2 linked regions of the Metabacillus sp. B2-18 genome follow. The protein of the gene in region 1 interacts with the protein of each later gene in a pairwise test. Links are inferred from orthologs where the notes say so. Each region holds a gene or a part of one and is shown in the gene's direction. Other genes may lie near its edges.

Region 1 (4,517 bases):
GCGTTGAAACAGAAAATATTCATTATGAATTTTTTGGTCCATCGGTTAGTTTGAAGGATTATCAGAATGTTTGAAATGTGAAATAAAACAAACCTTTTCATGTTTTCCCTCTTAAGTACATACATTTAAGATAACAAAAGCTTAGGGGGGAGACTATGAAAGAAACTGATCAAAAGGCCCTGGAATATGCAATTTCAGAAATTACCGAGGTTGCTAAAGGCTTTGGACTTGATTTTTATCCAATGAGATATGAGATTTGCCCTGCTGATATTATTTATACATTCGGTGCTTATGGTATGCCAACAAGATTTTCACACTGGAGCTTTGGGAAGCAATTTCATAAAATGAAGCTTCAATATGATTTAGGTTTAAGTAAAATTTATGAACTTGTCATAAACTCAGACCCATGCTATGCCTTCCTATTAGATACGAACTCCCTTATTCAGAACAAATTAATTGTTGCCCACGTTTTAGCTCATTGTGACTTCTTTAAAAATAATTCTCGATTCAGCAATACAAAAAGGGAAATGGTTGAGAGTATGTCAGCCACTGCAGAACGAATTAAGCATTATGAAATCCTATACGGTAGACATGAAGTTGAGACATTCTTGGATGCAGTCCTTTCCATTCAAGAGCATATTGATCCATCACTTGTTCGACCAAAACTTTCTTGGTCCATTGATGATATTGAATTTGATGAGACTGAAGAGGAAAAAGCAGCAACACCTTATGATGACTTATGGAATCTTGATAAAAAGCAAGAAAAAAAGATTGTCTCCAAAAAGAAAAGAAAGAAGCTTCCGCCATCTCCCGAAAAAGACATTCTTTTATTCATTGAAGAATATAGCCGGGAGTTAGAAGATTGGCAGCGTGATATTTTAACAATGATGCGTGAAGAAATGCTTTATTTTTGGCCTCAATTAGAAACGAAGATCATGAACGAAGGCTGGGCTTCGTATTGGCATCAACGTATTATCCGAGAGCTGGATCTTACTTCTGATGAAGCAGTAGAGTTCGCAAAGCTGAATGCTGGTGTTGTACAGCCATCAAAAACGAGTATTAATCCATATTATCTTGGCTTGAAAATCTTTGAAGATATAGAAGAACGCTATAATAATCCAACAGAAGAAATGAAAATGTTTGGAGCGAAGCCAGGATCCGGTCGAGAAAAAATGTTTGAGGTTCGTGAAGTAGAATCAGATATCTCATTTATCCGCAATTATTTAACAAAGGATCTCGTGTTAAGAGAAGATATGTATCTTTTCCAAAAGCAAGGACGCGATTATAAAATTGTTGATAAAGAGTGGGAAGGGGTTCGTGATCAACTGGTTAGTATGCGGGTGAACGGTGGATTCCCTTATATTACAGTTAACGATGGAGATTACTTAAAAAACAACGAACTTTACCTAAAGCATTGGTTTGAGGATATTGAGCTTGATTTAAAGTATTTAGAGAAAGTTCTTCCATACGTGTATCAGCTTTGGGGGAGACCAGTGCACATGGAGAGTGTTTTAGAAGGAAAAGCTGTATTGTTTTCTTATGATGGGAAGAGTGTGTCGAGGAAGTATTTATAGTATAAAGAGCCACTGGTGAAGTGGCTCTTTATTTTTTGAAAAATAAATTGTCGCCTTTGACAATTTAAGCTTATTAATTGTACGAGAATTACTTTACTGTTTAAAAGATATTTTATAAGTTGACATTATACCCCTAGTGGTATAAGATTTAATTTGTAAGTAATAGTTACTAACGAGGTAGCTTACCAGAATGTATCTTTGATTTATATAAAAGAAATTTAGGTAAAGGAGGTATTGAGATGGAATATAATGATCAAATGAAAAATAGAGTAAAGCGAATTGAAGGTCAACTTAGAGGTATTTTACGTATGATGGAAGAAGGAAAAGATTGTAAGGAAGTTATTACGCAGTTGTCTGCAACAAGAACAGCGATTGATCGAACAATCGGGGTTGTTGTTAGTTCAAACTTAGTTGAATGTGTTCGTCATGCTGAAGAAACTGGAGAACACAGTACAGAAGAATTAGTGAAAGAAGCTGTAAATTTACTTGTAAAAAGTCGCTAAATAATAGGTTGACACTCTTTTTTATTTATACTATTATATACCCGTAGGGGTAAAGGTAATTAAAATTTAGGAGGATTACTCAATGAATATAGATAAAGTTTTAGATGCAAAAGGTTTAGCTTGTCCAATGCCAATCGTAAAAACAAAAAAGGCTATGAATGAATTAGAATCTGGTCAAGTATTAGAGATTCATGTAACAGATAAAGGAGCAAAAAATGATTTAACTGCTTGGGCTAAGTCTGGTGGTCATGAGTTTTTAAAGCATGTGGAAGAGGATCAAGTATTGAAATTTTGGATTAAAAAAGGATAAAAAATTTTAAAGAATTATATACCCTTAGGGGTAGAGGGGGAACGACTGTGACAGAAAAGAAAAAAACAACGATTGTATTATTCAGTGGTGATTATGACAAAGCAATGGCCGCCTATATTATTGCGAACGGTGCGGCTGCCTATGATCATGAAGTAACAATCTTTCATACATTTTGGGGATTAAATGCTTTACGTAAAGATGAAAATATACAAGTGAAGAAAAGTCTTATGGAAAAGATGTTTGGCAAGATGATGCCTAGAGGCGCAGAAAAAATGGGATTGTCTAAAATGAACTTTGCTGGCTTCGGTCCAAAAATGATCAAAGATGTGATGAAGAAGCACAATGCAATGCCTCTTTCAAATTTAATTGAAATGGCACAAGAACAAGAGGTGAACCTAGTAGCTTGCACGATGACTATGGATTTACTAGGCCTTAAAGAAGAAGAACTGTTAGACAATATTGATTATGCTGGTGTTGCAGCATACTTAGCAGATGCAGAAGAAGGAAATGTGAATTTATTTATCTAATTAATATAGGGGATACTCCCCTAAGTATGTAGGGAGGAAAATAAGGTGGAATACATCAACTATATCGTCATTGCCCTTTTCGTACTTTTTATCTTGAACAGGATTATCCCTGCTAAAGGAGTAAAACATATCTCGACAGTTGAATTGAAAAATGAATTAAAAGATAAAAATAAGCAGTTTGTTGATGTGAGAACACGTGGTGAATTTTCTGGGAATCGCATTAAAGAATTTAAAAATATCCCTCTTCATGAACTCAGTCAAAAAGCCAGGAATGAATTATCTAAAGACAAAGAAGTTATTGTGATCTGTCAAAGTGGTATGCGAAGTCAAAAGGCTAGTAAAATGTTGAAAAAATTAGGATTCACCAATGTAACAAATGTAAAAGGCGGTATGAGCGCTTGGAGATAAAAGGAGGCTATTAAAATGAAACAATTTAAGGCAAAAGAAGTAGAAAATATGTTAACTCAAGGTCAAAGTGTAAACATCATTGACGTGAGAGAAGTGGAAGAGGTGGAAGCTGGGAAAATTCCTGGTTCTATTCATATTCCATTAGGGTTATTAGAATTTCGTATGAATGAACTGGATAAGTCAAAAGAATATATATTGGTTTGTCGATCAGGCGGTAGAAGTGGTCGTGCATATCAGTTCTTAGAAAACCAAGGATTTAATGTGACTAATATGACCGGTGGAATGCTTGACTGGGAAGGCGAGACAAACTAATTTTTTTCGCAAAAAAATACCCTGTTGGGTAAAGGGAGGATCTTTATTTATGAACTCGTTAAAAACAGATTTCTTAGTAGATGCAAAAGGGTTAGCGTGTCCAATGCCAATAGTAAGAACAAAAAAAGCAATGAATGAAATCGAAGCAGGGCAGGTCTTAGAGGTTCAAGCTACAGATAAAGGATCAAAGGCTGATATCCAAGCATGGGCAAAAAGCTCCGGTCATCAATATCTTGGTACTCTTGTAGAAGGGGATGTTCTAAAACATTACCTACGGAAATCTTCAAATGACGATACGATTGAAAAAAAACATCCACATGTAACAAGTAATGAAGAACTAGAGAAAAAGCTAGAAGCAAGAGAAAACATTGTAGTGTTAGATGTAAGAGAATCAGCTGAATATGCATTTAACCATATTCCTAACGCAATTTCTATTCCGTTAGGTGAATTGGAAAAGCGTGTAAGCGAGTTGAATCAAGATGATGAAATCTATGTTGTGTGTCGTACTGGAAGTCGCAGTGATCTCGCATCTCAAAAATTAGCTGAAAAAGGTTTCGCTAAGGTTAATAATGTAGTGCCTGGTATGAATGAATGGTCTGGAATTACTTCCAACTTAACTAAGTAAAAAGAATAATTAATTTATTATGTTATTGAGTTAATTTCATAATTATGACTCTTTAATCAAAAAACGAACATTTTCCTTCACCTTGAACATGTTAATAATCAACAACACGGATAAAAACATTAATATATGTGAAATTCATACGTTTTTTGGTAACAAATGATACATTATGAAATTGATTCTATTAAAAGAATATAAGATAAATTTTTTTGAACTATAACATACCTATGGGGGTAATTTGGATGGCGGTTAAAGCGATGA
Region 2 (4,238 bases), 550 kb from region 1 along the record:
AAAAAATTAATCGAATTATCCCGGCAATTAATCAGCTTGGCTTGGTTGTAAGAGGGATATATGGAGAAGGCAGTGAAGCAGTAGGAAATCTGTTTCAAATATCAAACCAAATTACATTAGGTAAGTCAGAGAAGGATATTGTAGAGGATCTTGTTAGTGTTGTACAACAGCTAATTGAGCAGGAAAGATCTACTCGCGAAGCTCTATATCAGTCCTCACAAACTCAGTTAGAAGACAGGGTTTACCGTTCCTTTGGAACTTTGGTATACTGCCGAAGCATAGAATCTAACGAGACTGCAAAATGCTTATCTGATGTTAGATTAGGTATTGATTTAGGAATTATTAAAGATATTTCCCGTACTATTTTAAATGAACTGATGATATTAACACAGCCTGGATTTTTGCAGCAGTATTTTGGAGGACCATTACGTCCAAATGAGAGAGATATTCGTCGTGCTGCACTCATTAGAGAGCGGTTAAACCTGGAAATGGATCGTAATAAACGGATGGAGGATGATGAATTATGATGTTTGGAAGATTTACAGAACGCGCGCAAAAAGTACTGGCTTTAGCACAAGAGGAAGCAGTTCGATTAGGTCATAATAATATTGGAACAGAGCATATTCTTCTAGGTCTTGTTAGTGAAGGCGAAGGCATAGCTGCTAAAGCTTTACTAGCATTAGGTCTAGGTCCAGATAAAATTCAAAAAGAAGTAGAAGGATTGATTGGTAGAGGTCAAGATGCATCACAAACTATTCACTATACACCAAGAGCAAAAAAGGTGATTGAGCTATCAATGGACGAAGCAAGAAAGCTGGGACATTCTTATGTTGGAACAGAACATATTCTCCTAGGACTTATTCGTGAGGGAGAAGGGGTAGCTGCACGAGTACTTAATAATTTAGGTGTAAGTTTAAACAAAGCAAGACAACAGGTTCTTCAATTATTAGGAAGCAACGAATCTTCAGCAAACCATCAAGGTGGAGGCATTACTAATGCTAATACACCTACTTTGGATAGTCTTGCACGTGATTTAACGGCAATTGCTAGAGAAGGAAGCTTAGATCCTGTAATTGGTAGAAGTAAGGAAATTCAACGTGTTATTGAAGTGTTGAGTAGACGTACGAAAAACAACCCTGTATTAATTGGAGAGCCAGGTGTTGGTAAAACGGCCATAGCTGAAGGCTTGGCTCAACAAATTGTCCAAAATGAAGTACCGGAAATTTTACGTGATAAGCGTGTTATGACGTTAGATATGGGAACGGTTGTTGCAGGGACAAAATACCGTGGTGAATTTGAAGATCGCCTGAAAAAGGTAATGGATGAAATTCGTCAAGCGGGTAATATCATTCTCTTTATCGATGAGTTGCACACATTAATTGGTGCTGGTGGTGCAGAAGGAGCTATTGATGCTTCAAATATTCTTAAGCCTTCGTTAGCTCGTGGTGAGCTACAATGTATTGGTGCAACAACACTTGATGAATATAGAAAGTACATTGAAAAAGATGCTGCATTAGAGCGTAGATTCCAGCCAATTCAAGTTGATGAACCATCTGTTGATGAAAGTGTTCAAATATTAAAAGGTTTACGTGATCGTTATGAGGCACATCATAGAGTATCAATTACAGATGAAGCGATTGATGCTGCTGTTAAATTATCAGATCGTTATATCTCTGATCGTTTCCTTCCAGACAAAGCGATTGATTTAATTGATGAAGCAGGTTCAAAAGTTCGCTTACGTTCTTTTACTACACCGCCTAATTTAAAAGAGCTTGAACTAAAGCTTGAGGAAATCCGTAAGGAAAAAGATGCCTCTGTTCAAAGCCAAGAGTTTGAAAAAGCAGCATCTTTACGTGATACAGAGCAACGTTTACGTGAGCAGCTAGAAGAAACGAAAAAAACATGGAAAGAAAAACAAGGTCAAGAAAATACTGAAGTGACAGTTGAAGATATTGCGATGGTTGTTTCTAGTTGGACTGGTGTTCCAGTTTCCAAGTTGGCACAAACAGAAACTGACAAACTGTTAAATATGGAAAGCCTCCTTCATTCAAGGGTAGTCGGTCAAGAAGAAGCGGTAGTTGCTGTTGCAAAAGCAGTACGCCGTGCTCGTGCTGGCTTAAAGGATCCAAAACGTCCAATCGGTTCATTCATCTTCTTAGGACCAACGGGTGTAGGAAAAACTGAGTTAGCTCGTGCTCTAGCAGAATCGATCTTTGGTGATGAAGATGCGATGATTCGTATTGATATGTCTGAGTATATGGAGAAGCACTCAACATCACGTCTTGTTGGTTCACCTCCAGGATATGTAGGATATGATGAAGGTGGTCAGTTAACAGAGAAGGTTAGAAGAAAGCCTTACTCAGTTGTTCTTTTAGATGAGATTGAAAAAGCCCACCCTGATGTGTTTAATATTTTACTTCAAGTATTAGAAGACGGAAGATTAACGGATTCTAAAGGGCGTACTGTAGACTTTAGAAATACGATTTTAATTATGACTTCTAACGTTGGAGCTAGTGAACTAAAACGCAATAAGTATGTTGGCTTTAATATTCAAGATGAAACACAAAATTATAAAGACATGAAAGATAAGGTAATGAATGAGTTAAAACGTGCATTCCGTCCTGAATTCATCAACCGTATTGATGAAATCATTGTCTTCCATTCTTTAGAGAAAAAGCATCTAAAAGAAATCGTTTCGCTTATGTCTGATCAATTAACGAAACGTTTAAAAGAACAAGATCTTTCATTAGAATTAACAGAATCTGCGAAAGAGAAAATTGCAGATGAAGGAATTGACTTAGAATATGGTGCAAGACCATTGCGTCGTTCGATTCAAAAGAATGTGGAAGATCGTCTTTCTGAAGAGCTGTTAAAAGGTACAATTGATAAAGGCCAAAAAATTATTCTTGATGTGGAAAATGGCGAGTTTGTTGTGAAAACAGCTGAAAAAGAAGAAGTGAAATCTAATTAAATAAAGATAGTTTAGAGGCATACGATTTTAATTGTGTGCCTCACTTTCTTTTTTCTCCTATGGATAATACTACGGACATGGGAATAAGATAATCCTCCTTTTACCCGTCTGGAAAGATTAAACGTAATTTCCGAAAAGATTTCCCTTGATAACACCTTCAGTTTTATATAATTAAGGATAAGTATCATAATTAACTTGTCTATTTGGTAATCTAATAAGAGAGGAACAATTTTATGGCAAAAGCAAAGGTAAAGTTTATTTGTCAAACCTGTGGATATGAATCACCGAAGTGGATGGGAAAATGCCCAGGATGTGGTGAATGGAATACAATGACAGAAGAAGTATTAAAGTCTGGGTCACCTCGAAGGGCTGTTTTTGCTCATTCCAATCAAACGGTACAAAAACCCTCGCCGATCACAACAATTGAAACAACCCAAGAACCAAGAATATTTACAAACCTTAAAGAATTTAACCGTGTACTCGGAAGTGGTATTGTGAAGGGATCTTTAGTTTTAATTGGTGGTGACCCTGGTATTGGGAAATCAACACTGTTATTACAAGTATCCTCTCAATTAGCTGATAACGGTCATGATGTTTTATATATATCTGGTGAAGAATCAGTTAAGCAAACGAAATTAAGGGCAGATCGCTTAGGGGTAAAATCTAATAAATTATTAGTTTTATCTGAAACAGATTTAAGCTTTATTTCAAAAGCAATCGACGAAACAAACCCAGCCTTTGTAGTGGTCGATTCGATTCAAACTGTTTATCATAGTGAAATAAGCTCTGCTCCAGGTAGTGTGTCTCAAGTAAGAGAATCAACGGCTGAATTAATGAGAATAGCCAAAACAAAGGGAATTGCGGTATTCATTGTTGGTCATGTAACGAAAGAGGGTTCAATTGCAGGTCCAAGGCTTTTAGAGCATATGGTTGATACTGTCCTCTATTTTGAAGGAGAAAGGCATCATACGTATCGAATATTACGTGCTGTAAAAAACCGTTTTGGATCCACAAATGAAATGGGAATTTTTGAGATGAAAGAAGCTGGTTTAGAAGAGGTGCAAAATCCATCAGAGATTTTTCTAGAAGAGAGGTCTAAGGGTGCAGCAGGTTCAACAGTTGTTGCCTCGATGGAAGGTACCAGATCAGTGCTTGTTGAAATTCAGGCTCTTATCTCTCCGACCAGTTTTGGAAATCCAAGGAGAATGGCAACTGGAATAGATCATAATCGAGTGCCATTGTTAATGGCTGTTTTAGAGAAACGTGT

The links.
Region 2: the proteins of LPC09_RS03460 (region 1) and clpC interact in binary tests that used the Escherichia coli proteins (3 or more experiments, as listed by UniProt). The link is inferred for Metabacillus sp. B2-18 from one-to-one orthologs.

What each region holds. Positions count from the first base shown.
Region 1 is NZ_CP088245.1:661,934-666,450, forward strand. The notes cover bases 965-3,773. They hold LPC09_RS03460 (sulfurtransferase TusA family protein), read left to right. Parts: upstream 965-2,159; coding sequence 2,160-2,387; downstream 2,388-3,773. Other genes in these bases: LPC09_RS03450 (SpoVR family protein), read left to right, coding at 965-1,574; LPC09_RS03455 (metal-sensitive transcriptional regulator), read left to right, coding at 1,814-2,077; LPC09_RS03465 (DsrE/DsrF/DrsH-like family protein), read left to right, coding at 2,435-2,914; LPC09_RS03470 (rhodanese-like domain-containing protein), read left to right, coding at 2,960-3,322; LPC09_RS03475 (rhodanese-like domain-containing protein), read left to right, coding at 3,338-3,634. Also shown: hmpA (NO-inducible flavohemoprotein), read left to right, coding at 1-74; more of LPC09_RS03450, read left to right, coding at 156-964; more of LPC09_RS03480, read left to right, coding at 3,774-4,259; LPC09_RS03485 (MBL fold metallo-hydrolase), read left to right, coding at 4,499-4,517. UniProt on the Escherichia coli protein: Involved in thiosulfate metabolism.
Region 2 is NZ_CP088245.1:107,986-112,223, forward strand. What follows is about bases 124-3,247. They hold clpC (ATP-dependent protease ATP-binding subunit ClpC), read left to right. Parts: upstream 124-523; coding sequence 524-2,971; downstream 2,972-3,247. Other genes in these bases: LPC09_RS00570 (protein-arginine kinase McsB), read left to right, coding at 124-527; radA (DNA repair protein RadA), read left to right, coding at 3,205-3,247. Also shown: more of LPC09_RS00570, read left to right, coding at 1-123; more of radA, read left to right, coding at 3,248-4,238. UniProt on the Escherichia coli protein: Part of a stress-induced multi-chaperone system, it is involved in the recovery of the cell from heat-induced damage, in cooperation with DnaK, DnaJ and GrpE. Acts before DnaK, in the processing of protein aggregates.